3 regions of the Caballeronia grimmiae genome follow, and region 1 is predicted to be linked to each of the others. Evidence: predicted binding sites of a transcription regulator. Region 1 holds the regulator's gene; each other region holds the start of a gene.
The links. The regulator LexA, encoded in region 1, represses DNA repair genes until DNA is damaged. The targets are predictions, from matches to a motif close to ACTGTATNNNNATACAGT.

Region 1 (6,317 bases):
CGACTTCATCGGCACGTTGCCGGCGATGAAAATAACCGATCCGTATTCGCCGAGCGCACGCGCGAACGCCAGCGCAAAGCCCGTCAGCAACGCGGGGAAAACCGACGGCAGCACGACCCGGCGAAACGTCAGCCAGCGCGTCGCGCCGAGACACGCGGCGGCCTCTTCCTGTTCGCGCTCGAACTCTTCGAGCACCGGCTGCACCGTGCGCACGACGAACGGCAAGCCGATGAACGTCAGCGCGACCAGCACGCCGAGCGGCGTGAACGCGACCTTGATGCCGAGCGGCGCGAGAAATTGCCCGATCCAGCCGTTGCCCGCATACACGGCCGCGAGCGAGATGCCCGCGACGGAAGTCGGCAGCGCGAACGGCAGATCGACGATGGCATCGACGATACGCTTGAACGGGAACGTATAGCGCACCAGCACCCACGCGACGAGAAAGCCGAACACCGCATTGATGAGCGCCCCGCCGAGCGCGGCGAAGAACGTCAGCCGGTACGACGCCAGCACGCGCGGCGACGTCACCGCGCGCACGAATTGCGCCCAGTCGAGCGTCGCCGTCTTGGCAAAGGTGGCTGCAAGCGGTATGAGCACGATAAGGCTCAGATACGCGAGCGTAATGCCGAGCGTCAGGCCGAAGCCCGGCAGCGCGCTTGGCTTGCGCAGGTTGAAAGTGCTCATGCGTGAATCATCCTGTTCCAGTGCGCCGGGGCGGGCGCTCGTTGCTGCATGTGCGTACAGCGGCGTCATGGCGCGCCGCTTGTCGTCGCTTCAATCGGCTCGATGCTCCATCATCGGGCCGCCCTGCTCATTGCCGTTACTGCGGCTGGTAGATCGAATCGAACACGCCGCCGTCCGCGAAGTGCGTCTTTTGCGCCTTCGTCCAGCCGCCGAAGGTATCGTCGATGGTGTAGAGCTTCAGCTTCGGAAACTGCTTGATGAGATCGGCCGGGACCGTTTTCGAGCGCGGACGATAAAAGTTGCGCGCCGCGATCTGCTGGCCTTCGTCGCTATACAGATACTTCAGATACGCCTCGGCGAGCTTGCGCGTGCCGTGCTTGTCGACGACCTTGTCGACCACCGCGACCGGCGGCTCGGCCAGAATGCTCACCGACGGCACGACGATCTCGAACTTGTCCGGGCCGAACTCCTTGAGCGACAGGAACGCCTCGTTCTCCCACGCGATCAGCACGTCGCCCTGCCCGCGCTGCACAAAGCTCGTCGTCGCGCCGCGTGCGCCCGAATCGAGCACGCCTGCGTTCTTGTAGAGCTTCGAGACGAAGTCCTTCGCGCTCTGCTCGTTGCCGCCCGGCTTGTGCTGCGCATACGCCCACGCGGCCAGATAGTTCCAGCGTGCGCCGCCCGAGGTCTTGGGGTTCGGCGTGACGATGGAGACGCCCGGCTTCGCCAGATCGTCCCAGTCCTTGATGTGCTTCGGATTACCCTTGCGCACGAGAAACACGATCGTCGATGTGTACGGCGACGCATTGTCCGGCAGGCGCTTCTGCCAGTCGCCGTTGACGAGTCCCTTGCCGGCGAGCGCGTCGATGTCGTAGGCCAGTGCGAGCGTGACGACATCGGCCTGAAGGCCATCGAGGACCGCGCGTGCCTGGCCGCCGGAACCGCCATGCGACTGCTTGAACGTGACGGTCTCGCCCGTCTCCGCCTTCCACTTCTTCGCAAACGCCTGGTTGAAATCCTGATATAGCTCGCGCGTCGGATCGTACGACACGTTCAGAAACGCGGTTTGAGCATGAGCGTGGACGCTGATGGCCGCCGTCGCCGCCGTCACCGCGAACGCCGCGAAGAGCTTTCTCGCCTTGGTCCCCAATCCCGCTTTCGTGCTTTGCATTCCCCGTTCTCCGTCTTATCCATTGACGGAATCAGTCTATCGGCGCGGCTATATGATTAGAAATAATCGTTTCTCATCTTTTTATATCGAATCGTGCTAACGGCGCTGTTGCTGCTGCGTTCCGCCTGCGAAGGCCAATTCCGGGCGCTTCCGCGACGAAGTTAAAGTAATGCTTGAAAAGCGCGAAATACTGTATAAAAATACAGTCATCTGTTCATCCATACAGCGCAGCAGGGGCCAGCCAGTGACTAGAACTTCAAAACTTACCGCTCGCCAGCAGGAAGTCTTCGAACTCTTGCAGCGCGCCATCGAGCGCACCGGCTTCCCGCCCACCCGCGCGGAGATTGCCGCGGAGCTTGGCTTCAGTTCGGCCAATTCCGCCGAGGAGCATCTTCGGGCGCTGGCGCGCAAAGGCGTGATCGAACTGGCGGCGGGATCGTCGCGCGGCATCCGGCTGATTGGCGAAGCCGTACAGCCGGACGAGTTGCCGCATCAGCTCACCTTGCCGCATCCGAGCATCATGCAGTTGTCGCTGCCGCTCGTCGGCCGGGTCGCAGCCGGCAGTCCGATCCTCGCGCAAGAGCACATCTCGCAGCATTACGCGTGCGACCCGGCGCTCTTTTCCAGCAAGCCGGACTATCTGCTGAAGGTGCGCGGGCTGTCCATGCGCGACGCCGGCATTCTCGATGGCGACCTGCTCGCGGTGCAGAAGCGCACGGAAGCGAAGGACGGGCAGATCGTCGTTGCGCGTCTGGGCGACGACGTCACCGTCAAGCGCTGGAAGCGTCATACGGACGGCGTCGAACTCATCGCGGAGAACCCGGACTACGAGAATATCTTCGTGCGCTCCGGCAGCGGTGAGTTCGCGCTCGAAGGCATTGCGGTCGGTCTGATCCGCTCGGGCGAGTTCTAGCGCGCCCGCTTCATCTCACGCCACGCACGACGCGGCGCGTTTCGAGTACATCAAAGCATGACGGCAGCCGTTCCCGGCTCGCCGCGGTGCGTCCTATCGCCTGGAGAGTCATCATGGAACGTTTTGCCCGTTTGTTGCCCTTCCGCCAGTTTGGCCGCCTGCGTCATCTGCGTGCATTGATTCCCTGCGGCGTCGCGGCGCGTCCGCATACCGAAGCCACGCCCGATCTGTTCGATGAAATGCCGGTGCTGCCGTCTCGCCAGCCGGCGTTCGCCCGCGTGTCGCTCGTGAAGACGGTTCATGCGGAACCGGCGCAGCGCGCGCCGGTACGGGTGTATCGCAGCGAATCGCGCGTCATCATGGTCGGCAAGATCAGCGAGGTGTCGCGCATGCTCGACCGCTGCATCGACGAGGAACGGGCGGGCGTGGCGGGCGGTTTTCTGGCGTGAGCGTCGCGGGTTGACCGGACGGCGGCTTCGGGATGGTTCTCGCGCCGGCGTGCTCAATCGGAGTTTGAACGACGCTCGTCGCCTAGAGGGTTATGCGAGAACTGTCACTCATCTTTGGTCGTGAGTGCAGTCAATGACGGTCTACGCCGGTGGTAGGGAACATCCATCGCGTCATGCCTCTGCAACTCATCTGCTGGAGTGAGCCAAAGATTTCCGAACCATCCAGTTGTTACTAGGCTATTCAGGCCTGGCGACTGCTTAAGTCTCAGCCCGGCGCAAAGCCGGAATCGGCTCACCGCGTCCTAACGCTGTGACGCATCAGTTGCACGAACTTGTCGGTGATCGACGGCAACGTTCTGCCTCGTTTCTTCACGATCGCAATCGACCGCACGAACGCTGGATCGTTGATCTCTTTGCTGACGAGCCCAGGTTCGGCGCGCACTTCTCGCGCGGTCTCGGGCAGGATCGTCACGCCCAGGCCCGCGCGCACCATCGCGACGGCGGTCATCATATACGTGGGTTCGCACGCAATAACGAGCGGCCCGCTCCACTGGCTAAGCGCGGCATCGACAACCGCGCGCACGCTTGTCCCCGGTGCGGTCAGCACGAGCGGAACCTGCGCGAGATCGCTCACGCCGATTCGACGCATGCTCGCGAACGGATGCTCGCCCGGACAAACGACGACGAGCCGGTCCACACCGGCATGCAGGACCTCAAGCATCGGGTCGAGCACGTCCCCCCCGGTGAGCCCGATATCAACTTCTTCCTCGCGCACGAGCGCGTTGACGGTGCTTGCTACGACGTCGCGAATCTGGAACGTGACGCGCGGCACATCGTGTTTCGTGCCGATGATTAATTCCGGCAACGCACTCGCCGCAAAAGTCGGCAGGCACGCGATGCGGATGGTGCCGCTCTCGCCTTCGCCCAGTGCGCGGGCGTCACGCAGCACGTTTTCCATGTCGCGCAGAGATTTGCGCAGCAGCGGCAAAAGCTCGCGGCCCGTCGTCGTCAGCGCGACATTGCGGCTGTTGCGATCGAACAGGCGCGCGCCGACCGCTTCTTCCAGCCGGCGTATCTGCACAGTAAGTGCGGGTTGCGACAGATGCAGCCGCTCGGCCGCCCGAGTGAAGCTTCCCGCCTCGGCCACGGCGACGAGTGCGCGAATATCGCGAAGATTGAGATCCATTATGGTTCGTGATAGCTGCGATCAAATCATTTCAATTGTGTGATCGCTGCTTCGAACTTACTCTGGGCCTCATCAAAAAACAAGATTCGGAGACAGACACATGCTGCCGTTACTCGGCCTCGCCACCATCGTCGTCCTGCTCGGGGCGATTCTTTCCAAACGCATGTCGCCGCTCGTGGCGCTGATCATCGTGCCGATCGCGGCGTCGCTGATTGGCGGATTCGGATTGCAGACCAGCAAATTCGTCATCGACGGATTGAAGAACCTCGCGCCTGTCGTTGGCATGTTCGTGTTTGCGATCCTCTATTTCGGCACGATTACGGATGCGGGCACGCTCGACCCGATCATCGACCGCATCCTGCGCGCGGTGGGCACCAAACCGACGCGCATCGTGATGGGCACGACGCTGCTCGCGCTCCTCATCCACCTCGACGGCTCTGGCGCGGTGTGTTTTCTCGTGACGATCCCCGCGATGCTGCCGCTGTACGAACGCCTGAACATGGACAAGCGCGTGCTCGCCGCGGCGGTGTCGATGGCGGCGGGCATCAACTTTCTGCCATGGACGGGGCCGATGATCCGCGCATCGGCGTCGCTGCATCTGCCGATTTCATCGCTCTTCAACCCGCTCATTCCGGTGCAGGCTATTGGCCTCGTGTTCGTGTTCGGCATGGCGTGGTGGCTCGGCCGCCGCGAGGAGAAGCGCCTCGGCTATTCGAGCGCGACCGGTTCGATTCCGATGCCCGAACGTAAGCTCACGCCCGAGGAAGAAGCGCTGCGCCGTCCGAAGAACTTCTGGTTCAACATCGTGCTGACGATCGTCGTGCTCGGCACGATGGTCGTCATGGGCGAGAAGATTCCGCCCGCGATCATGTTCATGGTCGGACTGTGCATCGCGCTGATGGTGAATTACCCGAATGTCGACATGCAGAGAAAGCGCATCGATGCGCACGCGCGCGCCGCGCTGATGATGGCCGGCATTCTGCTCGCGGCCGGCGTGTTCACCGGCATCATGCAGGGCACCGGCATGCTGAAGGCGATGGCGCAGGCAGCCGTCGGCTTCGTGCCGCCCGCGCTTGCCGGGCACATTCCCGTCGCGCTCGGTCTGGTGTCGATGCCTCTGTCGATGCTCTTCGATCCCGATTCGTTCTATTTCGGCGTGCTGCCCGTGGTCGCCGAAGTTGCGTCGCAGCTCGGCGTGGCGCCGGTGCATGTCGGCCAGGCCGCGCTGCTCGGCCAGATGACGACCGGCTTTCCCGTGAGCCCGCTCACGCCCGCGACGTTTCTCGTCGTCGGACTGTGCGGCATCGATCTCGCGGATCATCAGAAGTTCACGTTCCCGCTGCTGTTCGGCGCGTCGATCGTCATGACGATCGCGTGCGTCGTGCTGGGCGTGTTTCCGCTGTAAGGACGAACCATGAAAGACATCATCAGAATCGGCGCGGGCGCGGGCTATTCGGGCGATCGCATCGAGCCTGCGGTCGAACTGGCCGAACATGGCGCGCTCGACTATCTCGTGTTCGAATGCCTTGCCGAACGCACGATCGCTATCGCCCAGCAGGCGCGCCGCAACAATCCCGATCTCGGTTACGACCCGCTGCTCGAAGCGCGCATGCGCGCAGTGCTGCCCGTCGCGGTGAAGAACGGCGTGCGCATCATCTCGAACATGGGCGCGGCCAATCCTCGTGCGGCCGCGCGCAAAACCGCGCAGATCGCCCGCGAACTCGGGCTCGATGGCCTCAAGATCGCCGCGGTCACCGGCGACGACGTGCTCGACGTCGTCCTGCGCGCGAACCTGCGCTTCGAGGAATCGGGCGACGACGTTCGCGCGTATGCACAACGCATCGTATCGGCCAATGCGTATCTCGGCGCCGCGCCTATCGTCGGCGCGCTTGCAGCGGGCGCGGATATCGTGTT
Region 2 (6,317 bases), 400 kb from region 1:
ATAAAGGGGGTGAAAAGCCCCCTCGCCGTAAGCCCAAGGTTTCCTACGCAACGTTCATCGGCGTAGGGTGAGTCGGCCCCTAAGGCGAGGCAGAAATGCGTAGCTGATGGGAAGCAGGTCAATATTCCTGCACCATTGTTAGATGCGATGGGGGGACGGATCGCGGAAGGTTGTCCGGGTGTTGGAAGTCCCGGTCGCTGCGTTGGAGAAGGCACTTAGGCAAATCCGGGTGCGTAATTCAAGGGCGTGGCGCGAGCTTCTTCGGAAGCGAAGCAATTGGAAGTGGTTCCAAGAAAAGCCTCTAAGCTTCAGTCTAATAGTGACCGTACCGCAAACCGACACAGGTGGGCGAGATGAGTATTCTAAGGCGCTTGAGAGAACTCGGGAGAAGGAACTCGGCAAATTGGTACCGTAACTTCGGGATAAGGTACGCCTCTGTAGCTTGACTGGCCTGCGCCAGGAGGGTGAAGAGGTTGCAATAAACTGGTGGCTGCGACTGTTTAATAAAAACACAGCACTCTGCAAACACGAAAGTGGACGTATAGGGTGTGACGCCTGCCCGGTGCCGGAAGATTAAATGATGGGGTGCAAGCTCTTGATTGAAGTCCCGGTAAACGGCGGCCGTAACTATAACGGTCCTAAGGTAGCGAAATTCCTTGTCGGGTAAGTTCCGACCTGCACGAATGGCGTAACGATGGCCACACTGTCTCCTCCCGAGACTCAGCGAAGTTGAAGTGTTTGTGATGATGCAATCTCCCCGCGGCTAGACGGAAAGACCCCATGAACCTTTACTGTAGCTTTGCATTGGACTTTGAACCGATCTGTGTAGGATAGGTGGGAGGCTATGAAGCGGGAACGCCAGTTTCCGTGGAGCCGTCCTTGAAATACCACCCTGGTTTGTTTGAGGTTCTAACCTTGGTCCGTGATCCGGATCGGGGACAGTGCATGGTAGGCAGTTTGACTGGGGCGGTCTCCTCCCAAAGTGTAACGGAGGAGTACGAAGGTACGCTAGGTACGGTCGGAAATCGTGCTGATAGTGCAATGGCATAAGCGTGCTTAACTGCGAGACCGACAAGTCGAGCAGGTGCGAAAGCAGGTCATAGTGATCCGGTGGTTCTGTATGGAAGGGCCATCGCTCAACGGATAAAAGGTACTCTGGGGATAACAGGCTGATACCGCCCAAGAGTTCATATCGACGGCGGTGTTTGGCACCTCGATGTCGGCTCATCTCATCCTGGGGCTGTAGCCGGTCCCAAGGGTATGGCTGTTCGCCATTTAAAGAGGTACGTGAGCTGGGTTTAAAACGTCGTGAGACAGTTTGGTCCCTATCTGCCGTGGGCGTTGGATATTTGAAGGGGGCTGCTCCTAGTACGAGAGGACCGGAGTGGACGAACCTCTGGTGTACCGGTTGTCACGCCAGTGGCATCGCCGGGTAGCTATGTTCGGAAGAGATAACCGCTGAAAGCATCTAAGCGGGAAACTCGCCTTAAGATGAGATATCCCCGGGGCTTCGAGCCCCTTGAAGGGTCGTTCCAGACCAGGACGTTGATAGGTCAGGTGTGTAAGTGCAGTAATGCATTGAGCTAACTGATACTAATTGCCCGTAAGGCTTGATCCTATAACCAGTGTGTTTCCGATCCCCGCAGGGGATGCACCGCTGGTTGAGTAAGCGACTGTGCCACAGTCACCACCCGAATTCATTACTGCTTCTTCCCAGATTGGTTGTGCGCCCCACAAGGCGCGCAACAACAAGTCATGCCTGATGACCATAGCGAGTCGGTACCACCCCTTCCCATCCCGAACAGGACCGTGAAACGACTCCACGCCGATGATAGTGCGGATTGCCCGTGTGAAAGTAGGTAATCGTCAGGCTCCTCATGCTAAAAACAAAAACCCCACCCCGCAAAGGTGGGGTTTTTGCGTTGGGGCGCAATTTACGCGATATCACAGGTCCCCTTCATCGCTCGCGCTCCTAGACTCCGCTCCTATCAGCCCCTTCGCAGTTACCATTCGCCTCGAAATACTGTATAAATATACAGTATAGCTAGAGGCCGTCACGTGTCACGCATGAGCGGCCCCGTCCAATTTCGAACGGGAACTCATGGGTGCCGCACTTTCATTGCTCGATTTCGAACTGACTGCCCGCTTGCAGCAGCAGCTTTGGCAAGGCGAGCAGTTCAGCACGTCGCATCCAAACGTTATCTCGAGCGGTTATCGCTTGCTCGATCGCGTTTTGCCTGGCGCAGGCTGGCTGCCCGGCTCCGTCACCGAGGTGCTGATCGAAGAGAGCGGCGTCGGTGAAATCAGACTGCTTGCACGCTCGCTTCGAGAGCTGACGACCACTCAAAGCCGATCCGTCGTATTCGTCGCGCCGCCGTGGATGCCCAACTTCGCCGCCTTCCGGGCAATGCACATCGCAACGAACAAGCTGGTCTGGGTCAGAGCGGCCGATGAACAGGTGCTTTGGGCCGCGGAGCAGTCGCTGAAGCAGGAGGGCATCGGCGCGGTGTTGATCTGGCTGCCCAAGGCGCGTCCTGAAGCCTTGCGCCGGCTGCAGGTGGCGGCCCAGGAGTCTCAATCGCTGGCGTTTTTGTTTCGCCCGCTCAATGCCGCGAAGCAATCTTCCGCCGCGCCGCTGCGCATGGTTTGCAAGCCGATATTGCCGCCTGCCGCGCAGACGATGAACCGCCGCGAATGGATGCAGGCTGTCATGCTGGAAATCGACATCATCAAGCGGCGTGGTCCGCTGCTGGGAAAGCCATTGCAGCTGCGCCTGCCGTTGCAGTTGCCAGCGTTGCCCGAGCATCTGCGACGCGCGAGCCAGCAAAGGAAAGCACGAGAGGTCAATCATGTTGTGGATAGCGGTGACATTGCCGCTTTTATCGCTCGAAGCAGTCAGGCCGCCATCGATGCCATCCGCATCGGCGAGTTCGATTTCGCCTGGAGCGAGGCCGACGGGCAATGACCACGCGGCAGACGCCATCGACGAGCCTTGCTTTGCGCTTGCCGATCACGCGCGCATTCTGCTGCCCGATCTCATCGCGTTTCGGCTTGGCGTGCGGCCCGGCAGCACACGCTCGCACGCGTTCGCGCTGGCGCCGCGCCTGACGCTGCTTGCGGTCGATATCAGCGAGGAGCAGCGCGCGCTCGAAGCTGTCGCGCTGGCCTTGCTCGCATTTACGCCGAAGGTCGTGCTTGCGCACGCCAATACGGTGCTGCTGGAAGTCAGTGGTAGCACGCGGCTGTTTGGCGGACTGCGCGCGCTGCTATTGAAGGTGGCGTCCACGGTGAAGGGCTGCGGATTCACCTCGCGTCTAGGGTGCGCGCCAACCGCGTGGGGCGCGTGGCTGCTCGCGCACGCGCGTACGCGTCGGGTGACGCGTCGCGTGCGGATCGTGAAAGAGACGACGCTCGTGCGCGTTCTCGATGCCTTGCCCGTATCGCTCGTTCCGTCGGCGGAATCGCATGGCAACGTGTTCGAACAGATCGGCTGCTCGACGCTTGCCGATCTGCGCCGCCTGCCGCGTAAAGGCGTGGCGCGCCGGTTCGGACAAGGCATTCTGCAGTGGCTCGCACAGGCGTACGGGCAGGCCCCCGATCCTCGCGAGGCGTTTTGCGCGCCGGCATCGTTCGAAGCGCGGCTCGAATTGCAGGCGCGCGTCGATAGTGCCGAGGCCTTGCTGTTCGCGGCGCGCCGGCTCGTGCTGCAACTGGCCGGTTGGCTGAGCGCGCATCACGCCGCAGTCAGCGGGTTTGCGCTGCTGCTCGAACACGAACTGGCTGCGCGCAACGCGCCGAAGACTTCGACGCTTCAGATTGCCTGGGCCGTGCCGACGCGCGATGCCGACCACATCCTCTGGCTGCTGCGCGAAAAGCTGAATCAGACGGCGCTCATCGCGCCGGTCATCGAGATGAAGCTGCTTGCCGACAAGGTCAGCGAGCACACGCCGCCGTCCGACACGCTGTTTCCGATGCCGGCTTCCGATAACGAATCGATGGCGAAACTGCTCGAACGCCTGAGTGCGCGGCTGGGCGCCGAAAACGTCGTGCAACTGGTCGAGCGGGAGGATCATCGGCCGGAGGCGGCGATGACAGTCGAGCCCTATCAGGTCGCGCGCGATGCCAAGCCGAAGCGCGGCAAAAAGCCGAAGGAGGCGCCTGCCGAAGCGGCTCCCGACGAAGATCAGGAAATGGAAGCGGCGGACATGGAACCTGGCGAGCAGCTCGAACTGCCCGACCTGGCCGTGCCTTCGCAGCCGCGACCGTCGTGGATTCTGGAGACGCCGCAGCCGCTGAAACTGCGCAACGAGCGGCCGTTCTACCGTCGTCCGCTGAAGCTGATCAGCCGCACGGAGCGCATCGAGGCGGGATGGTGGGACGGCAACGGTGTTCAGCGCGATTATTACGTCGCTTCGGACGATCGCGGCCGCATGTTCTGGCTCTATCGCGAGCGATTGAGTGGCGCCTGGTTCCTGCACGGATTTTTCGGATGACGCGCTCATGGACGATCTGAACGACATCATCGGTCTGAGCGGCGAAGGCAGCGGTTCGTCGGGCGCGGTGTCCGCGTCGGCGCTTTTGCCCGGTTACGCCGAATTGCATTGCCTGAGCAACTTTTCGTTCCTGCGCGGCGCGTCGCATCCGCAAGAACTGGCGCTCGCCGCGCTCGAGCACGGTTATACCGCGCTCGCCATCACCGACGAATGTTCGCTCGCGGGCGTCGTCCGTGCGTATGGCGCGATCAAGGACATCGAGGCGAAGGCGAAAGCGGCCATCGAGGCCGCGCGGCTTGCCGGCCAGCCGCTACCCGACAAGCCGACGTTGAAGCTCATCATCGGCACTGAACTGCATCTGACGGATGCCGACGGCCAGCCGTTCTGTACGCTCATCGCGCTCGCGACGAACCGCGAAGGCTACGGCAATCTGTCGGAACTGATTTCGCTGGCGCGTTCGCGTTCGCCGAAAGGCCGCTATCGGCTGGGCCCGGAAGATTTCACCGATCCCGCCGCGTCGTCCGACGCCACGGATGTCACCGATTTGCGCGGCGATATCGCGCACCTGAAGCATCTGCCCGGCTGCCTGCTGATTCTCGTGCCGCAACGCTCGGCAACGCTCGCCGACACGCTCGACCGCGCCCACTGGCTCGCCGGTTTCGCAGCGGGACGGGCGTGGCTTGCCCTGGAGTTGTGGCAAGACGGCAGCGACGACGAGCGCCTCGCCTCATGCCGCGTGATTTCCGAGGCGAGCGGTCTGCCGCTCGTCGCGGCAAGCGGCGCGCTGATGCACGCGCGATCGCGCAAGCCGTTGCAGGACACGCTGACCGCCATTCGCCTCGGCCGTCCGCTCGGCGAGTGCGGGTATGCGCTCGAAGCGAACGCGGAGCGGCATCTGCGCACGCGCTTGCGTATCGGCGCGCTGTATCCGAAGGCGGCGATCGCGGAAACGCTCAAAGTGGCCGCCCGCTGCACATTCCGGCTCGACGAGCTCGAGTACGAATATCCCGAGGAACTGGTTCCGCGCGGCGAGACGCCCGCCAGCTATCTGCGCAAGAAGGTCATCGAGGGCGCGAAGCAGCGCTGGCCGGACGGTTTCGACGCCGGCACCATCGGCCAGATCGACAGAGAACTGGAACTCGTCGCCGAACTGAAATACGAGAAGTATTTTCTGACGGTCTACGACATCGTCGCGTTTGCGCGCAGCAAGGGCATCCTCTGTCAGGGACGCGGCTCGGCAGCGAATTCCATCATCTGCTTCTGTCTTTTCATCACCGAACTCGATCCGGTCCGGATGGGCCTCCTGGTCGAGCGCTTCATCTCGCGGGCGCGCAACGAGCCGCCCGATATCGACGTCGATTTCGAGCATCAGCGACGCGAGGAAGTCATCCAGTACATCTATCAGAAGTACGGGCGGCATCGCGCGTCGCTGGCGGCGTCGGTCACGACGTATCACACGAGAAGCGCGCTGAAGGACGTCGGCAAGGCGCTCGGGCTCGATGCATCGCTGATCGAGCGCATCGGCAAGTCGCAGCAGTGGTGGGACGGGCCGTCGGCGGTCGCCGGTTATCTCAAGGAGGCGGGTTTTAGTGAGGACTCGCACATCACGCGACATCTCATCCGCCTGACGCGCGAACTGCGCGGATTTCCGCGTCACTTGTCGCAGCACGTCGGCGGCTTCGTGATTGCGCGCGAAAGGCTGTCGCGGCTCGTGCCGATCGAAAACGCCGCGATGAAAGACCGCTGCGTGATCCAGTGGGACAAGGACGACATCGACCAGCTCAAGCTCCTGAAAGTGGATGTGCTCGCGCTGGGCATGCTGTC
Region 3 (6,317 bases), on a different replicon from region 1:
TCACCACACCAGCATGGTGCCCGGGACCAATAATCGTTTGACGTGCGTCAAGCTCTGATGGATGAGTCGACGTAGTGTGATGCCAGTGGCGCGCGAAAGATGTTCACGACTTTATGTCGGCGTCCAACCGCTGGTGAGGAGATACTTCATGACACGATACCTTGTGCTGCAGCGCAGCCTGGTGATAGCGGTAGCGCTATTCGCGAACCAGGCTGCGCACGGCGAAGAACTCGCCAGAATTTCGACCCATTCGCAACGCTATGGTGGTGAAGTAGAAATATCGGCATATGACGATCCCCTCCTGAAGGGCGTAACCTGCTACCTTTCCAGGAATCACGAAGACAACCGGTCCGGGAACGCCCAAACAAGGTCAATGTCCCAAGCCGACGTCTCCTGTCATCAGGTCGGGAAATTGAGTGTATCGGGGCAAGTGCCAAAACAGGCTATTGTGTTTGACGAGTCGCGAGCCCCGATCTTCAAAGCCCTGCACGTGATCCGCATCCTCGATTCAGAGCGGCTGGTGATGCTTTACCTTATTTACACGGAAAGTGAACTCGCCGGCGATCTGCCCGGTCATGTTGACGTCATCTGACTGCCAGCGCGTGGCAAGCCGACTGCGGAATAGATGCAACGTATCTGCTCGACTCCCGTTAGCCGTCGACTTCAAGCTGCCATTTTTGCCATAGCGACCGCTATCGCTTCAATCCGCATTCTGCCAGATGACGTACTGCATCACCGCAAACGCCGCGATGGCGATCAATGCAATGAATGCAAATCCGATAAGAAGCCACCTGACCATGTCGCCCCCTTGAAGACGCACCGAGACTGAATCCGGTGCATCACAACATGGATGACCCCGGTCGAATTCAAACTATCACTCGCGTCGCGCGAATTATTTGAATTATTGATTCAGATCAAGCCAGGAGGGAGACGCCTGTTTCTGCCCATGCCAGGTCCAAGGGCTCTATATTACGCGTCGCTTGAGCCGGGTCATGTGCCCCTTGCCAGCGAGAAAGTCCGGGTGAATATAGTCACGGAGCAGCGCGTTGAAACTCGAAAGCGATCGCCGCCGGCAAAATCGGCGAACCGGATTCGTATATGCGACCGCTGTGAAGACGTTGTTGGCGATCGCCACGACCTGGCTGAGCGCGGTCGTCAATCATCCAACGGAAAACGCAATTGTGACTAGAATGATGTCATCTGAGTGCGGGAGAGTCGGACGCATAGCGCCGGGCTCCGTGCTTTTCGCATCCCTGACCGACGACGACGCCCGTCATTCGTACTTTTTCTACCGGGCGACAGGACACAACGCCGCCGGCGACACAACTTCCTATACAAGTTTGATTCTCCTAGAACGCGTTGCCGAGTTTTGGAAGCGGATCGGCTACGTGCTTTCTATATGGTTGATCGTCACCGGTGTCACCATCGGTGCCGTCGCCCTTCTTATAACACTCTCTACAAATCATCTGCGTCAGCCTGCTCTCCTCATGTAGTTGGACCACTCATGATGCTCCAATGGGATGCCGTTTTCACTTTCAACGAACGGCTCCATCAGACGACGAGAATCGGATGCGAGGAACAGCACACGCGTTACGATGGTCTTGACACACGTCAATCTGTCAGGACACACGAAACCTATGCTGGGTCCATGGCGACACAAATGCGGTTTCTGGAGGAGTTATGTTGAAAAGCGCAGCAATCGTTGGCCTTTTGATGCTACCCGGAGCCTTCTTCGTCTTGGGACTGGCCTGCATTCATCCAAGCCTTCGCAGGCAGATCGCCAGCCTCAGCGGTCTGTCCGCTCCATTGACCCGGGCGCGGGATAAGTATTCAGGAATCCGTGCAAGGCTCCAGTTGCATCGGACGCACCCCGCCAGGAAGCCTGGGACTTGAAAAGCACAGGTGGCTCCTCGGGTGCACAGTCGTTATTGCGTCGGCGCCTGCCACATCAAGCACATGCCCCGCGAAACATGAAACGCGCAGATACCATAGACCGCCACGGGGCCGAGCCGCCTGTCGCAGCTATCGATGCCAGTTCGAAGTAGCGGTAACGTCGCTGTCACTTCCACGATCTGGAGGTCTGCTGTCGAGACTAAACAGTTAGTCAGCACGTGTTTGATTGCAAAGGTAATTTATACAGGTCCACAAGGCAGACCCCCGCCATGCCTAGATGCCCCTAACCGGAAAATTGCTCAGAAATCAAAGTCACACCTGTCTGGTTGCCCAAGCCGACTCGGCTGTCGGTTTTTGACAATTGCCCTGATTAATTTGACATAATATAAATTATCACCGCTGTTGGTATGTTTGGGGCTGTTGCGTTTTTCGGGCGTCCGGTGACGGTCGATCAAGGCGCACGGCCAGAATTCGCGCAACAGAAACCGACCGTCGAACCACGCAACACCTCATCGGCGTTTGTTACTCAGCGTTACCGGGCCTTCTCGGTGCGCGCTTCCTCTACGTCGCCGGAAGTTTCTCCAATCAGCAGATAGGCGACGGGAGCTTCTGCTGATCCTGGCGAGCGATAAAAAAACGAGGACTCGAAACCCAGCTCGCCTAGATCTTCGCGGAACTGCTTTACTTTTTTCGCCAAGATGGCGCTACGCTCGTCTCTAGATAGCGCGACATGCTGAAACCTCCTCTGGTAGACGCTACCGCGCCGAGAGCCTTCCTGAGATATAGACGAGCATATTATCCGGTAGATCGCGCGCAACACCACGCCATAAGTGCCAAGAATCAACAGCAACGATGTGTAGCGTTTTGGGGCAGGCAGCGTTCGCTAAAACAAGGTGTTTGCGCCCAGATTGTGCGCAAAGGTCTACACGGCCTCGCTATTGTCAACGAGTTCGGGGCGCCATGCGCGTACCACCGATTCGAACTGCGATTCGTATCCCAGGGTGTCTGGGTAACTATTTGCACGCGTAGCAAGCCGAAACACAGTACACACGTCCTCTGTAATGTCCTCGTCGAGACCCCAGCCAGATGTAATGTCATAGCTGCCGCAGTTCGCTGGGTTCCACCATGCCAGCAGGAAATCGGCGACGCGGCGACTCTGGTCGGTGTAGCCGGACGCGATTGCCAAAAGTCGTTCGAGGGCCTCTTTTTCCGCAGGCAGCATTTGTTCGGGGCGCATACGCTCTCCTTCATCGTTTTTGGAGAGTATGGGCGGAAACGAGCACTCGCGGCAACTAGAGGAAAGTTTGCTTGCCCCGACGGAAATGCGGTGGTCCCAGGCAGCCTCAGATCGGCGAGTCGAGTCGATCAATAAGGTGATCGGCCGGGAGCGTTCGTCTTCGCGGCAAGAATTTCCCGGATCGCTGCAAGCGATTTCTCGGCAATCGGACTCGGGTTTGCGTGACGGTGCAAGAGATATGAAGGCGCCGTCAGTCCGAGTTTGCGGCAGACAGCAGAAAGATATGGTTTCGAGCTACCGCCGCAACGCTTTGCAGCAGCGGTAATCGATTCGTCGCTGACCCGTTCCCGCAGCCAGCACATGAGCTTTCGATCTCGCTCGTTTTGCACACGGATAAGGTGCTCCATTCGCGCTATCCTGTACGTAAACACAGTGCTGTAAATATAAACAGTATCGCCCAAAACATCAATGAGGCGCGAAATGTAGCTTGTATTGTCGGCATGAGGGTTTATACTTACTCCGTCTCCTCCATGTCTCCTCCTGATATGGATTCGGCCCGCCTGCTTCTGGCGGGCCTTTCTTTTCGGGTGTCAACGCGACGTTTGTGTCCAGTTGGCCAGTGCAGGTAACTGCCGCTCTCCTCTAATCCATGCGAACGTAGCGATCGCGGCCATGTCTCGGTCCCCTCTACTGTCTCCGTACACATATAGTGTCGAGGGAGGCATCGAATTCCACCATCGCGTCAGGCGCCGAACCTTTTCAGGTCCCCAGCAATTGGCCGAGAGTAGCCGGCCGGAAAAGCCTCGCTCACCGATCTCGAGCTCTGTGGACAGCACCGTATCGATATCGTGGGTTCTCGCCCAGATCTCTAGGTAAAGCGATGGAGAGGCACTTACGATAACCACGGTGTGTCCGAGAGATTGATGATCGCGGATTCGAACAAGCATCTCTGGCCGGACGATTTCCAACAGCCGCGTCGAGCAGAAGCGTTCAGCCGCGCTTTGTAAGGCACCAACAGAGACACCGTGCAGAGCATGACGGAGGAATCGGGCCTTGGCGCTGCCGCGATCGGTGAGACCCAATGGCACCCCTATTAGCCACGGCAGCGCGGCAGCAACGGCCAATGCGAAGCGCGTGCGTCCCACTGTGTGACGTATGAAAGATTTGAGCGAGTCCTGGGTGGTGATGGTGCCGTCGAAGTCGAACGCGGCTACTGTCTGATCTGATGGCATTCAGGCAATGGAAGTTTTGCGGGATAAAAAAAGAAAAGCCCCGAGCGCGCTATGACGCGCATCGGGGCATGGCGGTTCATCGGGTTACAGAGATACCCTGTGACTCGAAGAAGCTCAACACTTCCTCTTCCGACGGGAAATCACGTTTTTTTTGCTTCGTTGTGAAAACACCGTGATCGTCGAATACCCGATAGACACGGTTCGTTCCAAACCAACAGATGCTGCGCGTTCCGACCACAACAAGCGGTGTACGCCGTTGTGACAGCTTGAATCTCGCACCGTGCAACTTCGCCGCGAGACTCTCTAACAGTTTCTGTGGTTTCGGCGCCTTGGGCGACAGTGACCATTCTCTCCGCACGAGATCTCGGCAGCGCTTCCCGCCGAAACTGTCGAATGCCTCTTTGGTGATGACGTTATCGCGCAGATCGTGCAGTAGGGACCACAGATGTGCGGCTGCCGCTACCCCCTCGGGAGCGGCGTCCGGCTCGATCACGTTGCCATTCGAAGCAATGAGAGACGCGCTCTCTCCCGGGACTGACCCGGGCACAACTTCGGCCTTAAAGCCCCGCGCCGCTAGGAAACGGGAAAGATGTTGGATTTCACTGGCGTAGTGCATGGTTGATTCTCCTCATTGACCGTGTGCGTGTGATGCACAACAGCCGCATCTACTCGACAAGCGAACTGTTCTCCGCAAGCCGATGAGAATGCCTTTCGATCACACTGGTCGGCGGCAGGCCAACTACAAATTCCCCTTCGATCGCCCAGAACTCCCCGTTCTTTCTACCCTTGCTATACGCGTCGTCGATGGTCTCGCGTCCGAATGCCTGGCGAAGCGCATCGATAAACGCCGTGGTCTCCGGCATCTGCTCACGAGCGTTTGTCGGCCTACGCAGCAACGTATCCATGTGGTCACTCCGGGATGCCGACCATCATTGCGCCAGGCTGAGGCTCAATGCTTGGCAGTTTGGCGGATTTGGCGAGTTCCTCGATATCGATGTCGCTCGCGACCTTCGGGATGTCAGTGGCGAGAACATAGTTGAAGCCATTTCTGTTGCCGCATACGACCAGTTGCTTCGAGGCGATAAGATCCTTCAACCGTTCGAGCGTTTTCGTCGCGGTACGTTTGACTGGCTTAACCTTTGGTGTTCGTTTGCTGAATAACAGCGGATCGGTCATCGCTCCTAGCGCAGACAGGGCTTCGAGCGCGGCAGCCTCCTTCTCGGGTGACTGTTTCTTCCGGACGTTCGGCATATCGGCGTCGGGTATGGCGATCCCCGGCCGGTCAACGATCAGCGGCTGTTCCGAAGCCTGGCTAGCGGTAAAGTCTTCAGCGGCGGGCTGCGCCGGCGGAACCTCGACCGTTGGCACTGAGGCCTGTGGCGGAGTGCCGTCTAAACCCACTGAGGATGACGGGAAGTCAGCGAAGTCTCCGCCATCAAATATCGAGCCCATGTCTTCAGCGCCTTCGCCAGCCTTGGGCAGAATATCGTCGAACGGATCTTCAGCGTGCGATGCTTCGACGGGTCCGATCGTCGGCAAATCACCCTCAACAGCGGAGTCTGAATCGCCCCCGATCGTTGGTATATCGGATGCGTCGAGCTCGTGGTTGTTATCCTCATCTGCATCCGCGGCTACTGAGAGTGCCTCAGAATCATTCACTGGGACGGAAGGCACGTCCACCGGCGCCGCGACTGCGCTCGCATCCGGGTTTTTGACGTTGGCACTCGAGTTCTCGGATACGCTGTTCGCTGCCGTCTTCACCGCTGCGGTGGCCGGAACAGCAGCCGGAACAGCCGCCGAAACAGCCGCCGGAGACTGGTTCACAGGGGGGGACGCGGCAGGTGTCGCGGCTGGGGCAGGTGTCACCGCAGGCTCTGTGGTGGTCGCGACCGGGCCCTTCTCAAGCCGCAACTTCGTTTGCGCCTTGGTCTCGCTTCTGCCACTGATCTTGATAC

Region 2: a site for LexA is predicted at 2,023-2,040, ahead of imuA (translesion DNA synthesis-associated protein ImuA). Genes of this name have one in related genera too.
Region 3: a site for LexA is predicted at 3,565-3,582, ahead of LDZ21_RS26590 (CppA family protein). Genes of this name have one in related genera too.

The regions. Positions count from the first base shown of each region.
Region 1 covers NZ_CP084271.1:1,536,375-1,542,691, forward strand. The annotation lists gene cysT (sulfate ABC transporter permease subunit CysT) at 1-684, opposite strand, end outside; gene LDZ21_RS07295 (sulfate ABC transporter substrate-binding protein) at 821-1,855, opposite strand; gene lexA (transcriptional repressor LexA) at 2,100-2,768, shown strand; gene LDZ21_RS07305 (hypothetical protein) at 2,882-3,217, shown strand; gene LDZ21_RS07310 (LysR family transcriptional regulator) at 3,510-4,403, opposite strand; gene LDZ21_RS07315 (CitMHS family transporter) at 4,504-5,808, shown strand; gene LDZ21_RS07320 (acyclic terpene utilization AtuA family protein) at 5,818-6,317, shown strand, end outside.
Region 2 covers NZ_CP084271.1:1,137,260-1,143,576, forward strand. The annotation lists rRNA gene LDZ21_RS05430 (23S ribosomal RNA) at 1-1,618, shown strand, start outside; rRNA gene rrf (5S ribosomal RNA) at 1,759-1,872, shown strand; gene imuA (translesion DNA synthesis-associated protein ImuA) at 2,102-2,965, shown strand; gene LDZ21_RS05445 (Y-family DNA polymerase) at 2,910-4,493, shown strand; gene LDZ21_RS05450 (error-prone DNA polymerase) at 4,501-6,317, shown strand, end outside.
Region 3 covers NZ_CP084275.1:60,010-66,326, reverse strand. The annotation lists gene LDZ21_RS26610 (CreA family protein) at 149-592, shown strand; gene LDZ21_RS26605 (hypothetical protein) at 1,047-1,493, shown strand; gene LDZ21_RS26600 (hypothetical protein) at 2,426-2,590, opposite strand; gene LDZ21_RS26595 (DUF7673 family protein) at 2,816-3,130, opposite strand; gene LDZ21_RS26590 (CppA family protein) at 3,259-3,537, opposite strand; gene LDZ21_RS26585 (HAD-IB family hydrolase) at 3,721-4,362, opposite strand; gene LDZ21_RS26580 (hypothetical protein) at 4,439-4,978, opposite strand; gene LDZ21_RS26575 (hypothetical protein) at 5,028-5,267, opposite strand; gene LDZ21_RS26570 (HD domain-containing protein) at 5,272-6,317, opposite strand, start outside.